2 regions of the Viridibacillus sp. FSL H8-0110 genome follow, and region 2 is predicted to be linked to the other one. Evidence: a T-box and tRNA genes for the amino acid it is inferred to sense, from the RefSeq annotation. Region 2 holds a T-box; the other holds one or more tRNA genes.

Region 1 (3,489 bases), 340 kb from region 2:
GATGCCCCCTTGGTTCAAGCATCAGTACTTCTCTTATGTAATCAAGATGTTCCATGCAGTAAGCACGTCTTTCCAATTGAGTATCACCTTTTATCTCGGGTAGCCCATCCGTTATAATTCGTAATGGTTCGCCTGCAACATGTACATCAACTGTTGTATATACTTTTTTAATGATCATTTAAATCTCTCCAATCCAATTTTTAAAATACTATTTCAAAATGACTTATAAAAAGAGACTCTAGTTATTTATTAACATATGTTTTATAATTTAAGTGAAAGTTCAATATATTTGAAGTATTACTTAAATTACAATAACCTAATATTAGATTAGAGGTAATATTCTGTCAACTTTATTTTTTAAAATATATAATGATGTATACTTTACATAAATTGAGATGAGGTATTGTTATGGACAAAACAATTGGAGATAAAATTAAAAGCCTACGAAAAGAAAGAAAATTGACCCTTAAGGAAATTGCAGACAAGACTGATCTATCCATCAGTTTTTTATCACAAGTTGAGCGTATGAAATCATCTCTAACACTAGAATCGCTTAAGAAAATATCTGAAGTACTTCAAGTAAATCCTAGTTACTTTTTCAGCACAGAAACAAAACAAAAGCAGCCAACTGTCATTCGTGGAATTAATAGCAGTGCGGATTTGACCGTCAACCAATTCATTTACAAGGACTTGTCCGGCAATCATACAGGACTTGGCTTTAACCCACTTTTTATAATTCTAAATCCCGGAGAAAACAAGGGGAATCAATTTACTCATCACGGAAAAGAATTTCTGTATGTTTTAGACGGCATACTGACTGTACAAATAAATGATGAAGAATATCATTTAAACGAACATGACTCCATTATCATCGACTCTAGTAGTCCACATTATTGGTTGAATCTCACAAGTACACCTGTTAAATTTTTATGTGTTTCTTCAGAATGAAAATAAATAAATCCAAATTTTGTTTCTATAATTACTAATAATAAAAAAGAGGAGGGAAATTTCCCTCCTCTCTTTTAGTACTTTACCCTCTTCTTTAAAATTTGCAGATACCTACTCAAACCCCTCATCAATCTCAATTATAGATAATTCCTCTACCAAGTTTGCAATATCTAATTTAGAAAGCCAGCACCTTCATAGCTAACATTGAACGACTGTGGTTCTAGAATATTTTGCACCTTAAATTCCATCAGGGTTCTTCCCTTAATGAAAGAAATTTTGACAACAAAAAAGAGCCCTCATTAGATGAGAACCCTTGATATACTTGCTTATTTAGGATACCGGTGGTCGGGGTCGAACCGACACTCTCGAAAGAACACGATTTTGAGTCGTGCGCGTCTGCCAATTCCGCCACACCGGCATAATATTATTATAGATTATATGTAGTTATTTTAAAAATAATTGGAGGCGGCAACCGGATTTGAACCGGTGGTAGAGGTGTTGCAGACCTGTGCCTTACCACTTGGCTATGCCGCCGTAAATAGAAAATGGAGCGGAAGACGAGGTTCGAACTCGCGACCCCCACCTTGGCAAGGTGGTGTTCTACCACTGAACTACTTCCGCAAATTTAACTGGGGTACCTGGATTCGAACCAGGGCATGACGGAATCAAAATCCGTTGCCTTACCGCTTGGCTATACCCCAATAATATGGGGCGACTGATGGGAATCGAACCCACGAATGCCTGAACCACAATCAGGTGCGTTAACCACTTCGCCACAACCGCCATAATATTATTATTATATCTAAATTATTTTATTGTCAAAAATTAAATGGGGCGACTGATGGGAATCGAACCCACGAATGCCTGAACCACAATCAGGTGCGTTAACCACTTCGCCACAACCGCCATTATATAATTTAAATTGGCAGGGGCAGTAGGAATCGAACCCACATCAAAGGTTTTGGAGACCTCTATTCTACCGTTAAACTATGCCCCTAAAATAAAAAAATGGTGGAGGGGGACGGATTCGAACCGCCGAACCCGAAGGAGCGGATTTACAGTCCGCCGCGTTTAGCCTCTTCGCTACCCCTCCAGAAAAACATGGTGCCGGCGAAAGGAGTCGAACCCTCGACCTACTGATTACAAGTCAGTTGCTCTACCAACTGAGCTACACCGGCATTATTATGGTGGGTCAGGACGGAATCGAACCGCCGACACTTAGAGCTTCAATCTAATGCTCTACCAACTGAGCTACTGACCCATAATAATTTAATATTCTTTTTTAAAAAATGGCGGTCCGGACGGGACTCGAACCCGCGACCTCCTGCGTGACAGGCAGGCATTCTAACCAACTGAACTACCGGACCATTTGGTTGCGGGGACAGGATTTGAACCTGTGACCTTCGGGTTATGAGCCCGACGAGCTACCGAACTGCTCCACCCCGCGATAATGGTATTATTGACTTAAATGGTGGAGGATGACGGGATCGAACCGCCGACCCCCTGCTTGTAAGGCAGGTGCTCTCCCAGCTGAGCTAATCCTCCGTATAATGTTATAAATGGTGACCCCTACGGGATTCGAACCCGTGTTACCGCCGTGAAAGGGCGGTGTCTTAACCGCTTGACCAAGGGGCCATTTAATAAATGAGAATGTGTATGGCGGAGAGCAAGGGATTTGAACCCTTGAGACAAGGTTACTCGCCTACACGATTTCCAATCGTGCTCCTTCGGCCACTCGGACAGCTCTCCAAAAATGGCTCCGAAGGTAGGACTCGAACCTACGACCGTCCGGTTAACAGCCGGATGCTCTACCACTGAGCTACTTCGGAATAATATGATCGCCTAGCAACGTCCTACTCTCACAGGGGGAAACCCCCAACTACCATCGGCGCTAAAGAGCTTAACTTCCGTGTTCGGCATGGGAACGGGTGTGACCTCTTTGCCATCATCACTAGACTATTGTATTACCTAAGGACAAGAATAATTATATCATCTTTTTTAAATTTTAGCAAGTGTTTTTTGCTATTTTAGAAAAGTTTTTTATTATTCTCTCAAAACTGGATAAATTACATTGAAGTTTGTTAAGTAAAATTTGGTTAAGTCCTCGATCTATTAGTATTCGTCAGCTCCGTATGTCGCCACACTTCCACCTCGAACCTATCTACCTCATCGTCTTTGAGGGATCTTACTTACTTGCGTAATGGGAAATCTCATCTTGAGGGGGGCTTCATGCTTAGATGCTTTCAGCACTTATCCCGTCCACACATAGCTACCCAGCGATGCCCTTGGCAGAACAACTGGTACACCAGCGGTGTGTCCATCCCGGTCCTCTCGTACTAAGGACAGCTCCTCTCAAATTTCCTACGCCCACGACGGATAGGGACCGAACTGTCTCACGACGTTCTGAACCCAGCTCGCGTACCGCTTTAATGGGCGAACAGCCCAACCCTTGGGACCGACTACAGCCCCAGGATGCGATGAGCCGACATCGAGGTGCCAAACCTCCCCGTCGATGTGGACTCTTGGGGGAGATAAGCCTGT
Region 2 (3,489 bases):
GTTATCTTTTACATTTTGCATATTATCATACATTTTCTTATCAATCGTAGAGTAAATCTTGTAACCTTTTGATCGCAATTCACGATCTGCTAAGATTGTATATTTTTCTTTTAATTTCTTTTCATTTTTTAATCGTTTTGGATCTAATCCATCTTTTTTAGCTAAAATAGTAGCCATTATATCTTTTGCACGGCTTTCAATTTCGTATGTTACATATGGATACTTTTCTTCTGGGCGAAGTTCTGGTTTACGGAAATCTTTTTTAATTTTGTATTTCAAGGCTTTTTTATACTGCTTGTCCGTAATATAGCCTGTTTCATGCATACGATATAGAACAGTTTTCATACGGTTAACACCAAGTGCTAATGAATCTTTATCTTTAAGCTTTCCTTGCTGTGTAAATGGTGTATAGGCATAAGGTGATTGTGGAATCCCTGCGATATAGGCAGCTTGTGCAAGGTTAAGTTCACTTGCTTTTTTATTGAAAATACCTTCAGCCGCTGTTTCGATTCCAGCAATATTGCGACCAGATGCATTTCTACCATAAGGAATAATATTTAAATAAGCTTCTAAAATTTCGTCTTTGTCCATGAATTTTTCAAGTCGCATTGCGAGTAATAGTTCCTTAGCTTTACGCTCGTATGAAACTTCATTTGTTAAAATTTGATTTTTAATTAATTGCTGCGTTAATGTGGAGCCACCTGTTTGAGTTGAAGAGTTCGTTACATCTTGTAACAATCCACGGAAAACTGCTTTTGGTACAATCCCGTTATGTTCATAGAAGTATTCATCCTCAGTAGCTAGTACTGCATTAATTACATTAGGCGAGACCTTATCTAGAGTTGTTTCGCGTCGTTCTAAGTCCGAACGCATTTTACCTAAATATTTTCCACCTGCGAAGTAGAGATCACTTGTTTCATCATAAGTTAAAATGTCGCTACGCATTTCAGCTTTTGCTCGCAGAGGCTCTTCTTTTACGAGGGAAGCAAAATATCCAGCGCCAATAGACCCTACAAATATAAAACCTATAACTGCTAATGTGATAAATAATAAACATAAATTCCAGATTACGCTTGATGTTATACGTAGTGTTTTCATCCATCTCATAGAAGTCATTTCTTGAAAAAGATTGTCTATTTTTTCAACCCATTTTTTAAATTGTTCTATCACTAAATCGACCTCCTAAAATCTCGTTAATTATACCATAATTGATTTATGACTAATAATATTTATTGACAATGAATCTAAATGAAGTACAATAGTCATTAATAGTTTTTCGAGCGTTGAAAAGTGCGCAGTAGTGAACATATTCCCTGTATAGAGAGCTAGCGGTTGGTGTAAGCTAGTCATAATATGGACACGAATTACACATTTGGAGCGAGAACGTAAGCGTCGCGTTAAGACGTATGAGCCGGAAGAATCATTTTTTCTTCAAGCTGGGTGGTACCGCGTTAAATTGTGATTAACGTCCCTGCATATTTATATGCAGGGACTTTTTTTATTTATATTAGGAGGTAAGGAATATGACAAATCTATTATTGGAAGATTTACAGTGGCGTGGCCTACTGTACCAACAAACAGATGCTGAAGGTATGGAAAAATTATTAAATGAGGAATCTGTTTCTTTGTATTGTGGTGTTGACCCAACTGCAGATAGCATGCATATCGGACATATCGTGCCACTACTTACTTTAAGAAGATTCCAAATTGCAGGTCACCAACCAATTCTATTAGTCGGTGGCGCTACTGGTATGATTGGTGATCCATCAGGTCGTTCTGAAGAGCGCCAATTACAAACGGTTGAACAAGTTGAGAAAAACGTACAAGGAATAAAAAAACAATTAGAGCGTATTTTTGATTTTAATTCAGAAAACGGGGCAAAACTTGCAAACAACCGCGACTGGATTGGCTCAATGAATACTATTGAATTCCTACGCGATTACGGTAAATTAATCAATGTAAACTATATGCTTGGTAAAGATACAATTTCATCTCGCCTAGATACTGGTCTTTCATTTACTGAATTTGCTTACACAATTATTCAAGGTATTGACTTTAACCACTTATACGACAACTTCAACTGCCGTATTCAAGTAGGTGGTTCTGACCAGTGGGGAAATATTACAACTGGCCTAGAAGTGATTCGTAAAACCCATGAAGAAGAAACAAAAGCATTTGGTATCACAATTCCACTTGTAACAAAAGCGGATGGTACAAAATTCGGTAAAACAGCAGGAGGAGCAGTTTGGTTAGATGCTGAAAAAACATCGCCATATGAGTTCTACCAATTCTGGATCAATGCAGCTGACTCTGATGTCGTGAAATACTTGAAAATCTTCACATTCCTATCTCGTGAAGAAATCGAAGCATTAGAGACTGCTGTAGAAACTGAGCCACATCTACGTAAAGCACAAAAAGCATTAGCTGCTGAAATGACAAAATTAATCCACGGTGAAGAAGGTTTAGAACAGGCAATTCGTATTACAGAAGCATTATTCTCAGGTGACTTAAAAGCACTTTCGGTAGAAGAAATGAAAGTAGCATTTAGTGGCGTACCTTCTGTTGAAATCGCGAAAGAAGATCAAAACATTGTCGACCTAATCGTCGAAGCTAAAATTTCATCTTCAAAACGTCAAGCGCGTGAAGATGTAACAAACGGAGCTATCTCAATCAACGGCGAAAAAATTACAGATTTAGCATACACTGTAGACGCCAAAGATCGCCTAGAAGATGCATTTGCAATCGTAAGAAGAGGTAAAAAGAAATACCACATGGTACAGTTCAATTAAATGCTGAAGGCGCTCGTTTTAAGGAACGTAACCTAAGTGCGCGGCGTCCTGCCGCAACGGTTACGTGACCCACATCCTGTGGGCCTTCGACAAGCACTGGAACTTTCGAAACAAAAGCATTTTTTCAGCTTTTGTCCGAGAAAGTGGAAGTGACCTCGAGCAGCTGAATATGTTGATTAAAGTACTAATAATTAGTCATCAAGACTACTGTTCACTCTAAAGTGAGCAGTAGTCTTTTTTGAATTTATACAAAGAAGCATAGAACTTATAAATATTATGATTATTTAAGAAAACCTTTCTATACATAGAGTAGGCTCTTTTGTAAGAAAATAACCCTATTTAATCGTAAAATATTGAAATATAAAAAGGGTTACAAAAAAAGACTTCTCACTCAATGTGAAAAGTCTTCTACTATTACTAAATTCATCTTATTTTTCAATTATCCATTCAGGTAACGCGAGACTTTCATACTCTATGGGATGTATTAAGGTTGCCAATTTCAAAGCACCTTCTAGTAACCTAGGCGAAGGACGGCAATAGAGCCATTCCTCCATTACATGTAGGCGATCTAATTTTATAGCAGTCATTTCTGATGCACCTGGTCTTTTCAGAAGGTGTCCAGGTTTAATCCGGTGGTGTTGAACACCGACCCAAGCTAAAAACGCATAATCAGGATTTCGTTTTAATACATCGTTCCATT

What was found. A T-box is a leader RNA that pairs with one kind of tRNA and senses whether it is charged. The one in region 2 lies ahead of tyrS (tyrosine--tRNA ligase), so its partner is inferred to be a tRNA-Tyr.
Region 1: it has a tRNA-Tyr gene. The T-box ahead of tyrS (tyrosine--tRNA ligase) is inferred to sense a tRNA for this amino acid. The anticodon was not compared.

What each region holds. Positions count from the first base shown of each region.
Region 1 is NZ_JBBOPJ010000001.1:614,164-617,652, reverse strand. Features, by position in the region: gene MHH98_RS03100 (proline racemase family protein) at 1-178, opposite strand, end outside; gene MHH98_RS03095 (helix-turn-helix domain-containing protein) at 409-948, shown strand; tRNA gene MHH98_RS03090 (tRNA-Leu) at 1,285-1,366, opposite strand; tRNA gene MHH98_RS03085 (tRNA-Cys) at 1,409-1,482, opposite strand; tRNA gene MHH98_RS03080 (tRNA-Gly) at 1,495-1,569, opposite strand; tRNA gene MHH98_RS03075 (tRNA-Gln) at 1,578-1,649, opposite strand; tRNA gene MHH98_RS03070 (tRNA-His) at 1,656-1,731, opposite strand; tRNA gene MHH98_RS03065 (tRNA-His) at 1,779-1,854, opposite strand; tRNA gene MHH98_RS03060 (tRNA-Trp) at 1,872-1,945, opposite strand; tRNA gene MHH98_RS03055 (tRNA-Tyr) at 1,958-2,041, opposite strand; tRNA gene MHH98_RS03050 (tRNA-Thr) at 2,051-2,126, opposite strand; tRNA gene MHH98_RS03045 (tRNA-Phe) at 2,134-2,209, opposite strand; tRNA gene MHH98_RS03040 (tRNA-Asp) at 2,239-2,315, opposite strand; tRNA gene MHH98_RS03035 (tRNA-Met) at 2,319-2,395, opposite strand; tRNA gene MHH98_RS03030 (tRNA-Val) at 2,418-2,493, opposite strand; tRNA gene MHH98_RS03025 (tRNA-Glu) at 2,509-2,583, opposite strand; tRNA gene MHH98_RS03020 (tRNA-Ser) at 2,606-2,697, opposite strand; tRNA gene MHH98_RS03015 (tRNA-Asn) at 2,703-2,777, opposite strand; rRNA gene rrf (5S ribosomal RNA) at 2,789-2,904, opposite strand; rRNA gene MHH98_RS03005 (23S ribosomal RNA) at 3,041-3,489, opposite strand, start outside.
Region 2 is NZ_JBBOPJ010000001.1:951,876-955,364, forward strand. Features, by position in the region: gene MHH98_RS04750 (transglycosylase domain-containing protein) at 1-1,116, opposite strand, end outside; T-box leader at 1,275-1,476, shown strand; gene tyrS (tyrosine--tRNA ligase) at 1,524-2,789, shown strand; gene MHH98_RS04760 (cobalamin-binding protein) at 3,218-3,489, opposite strand, start outside.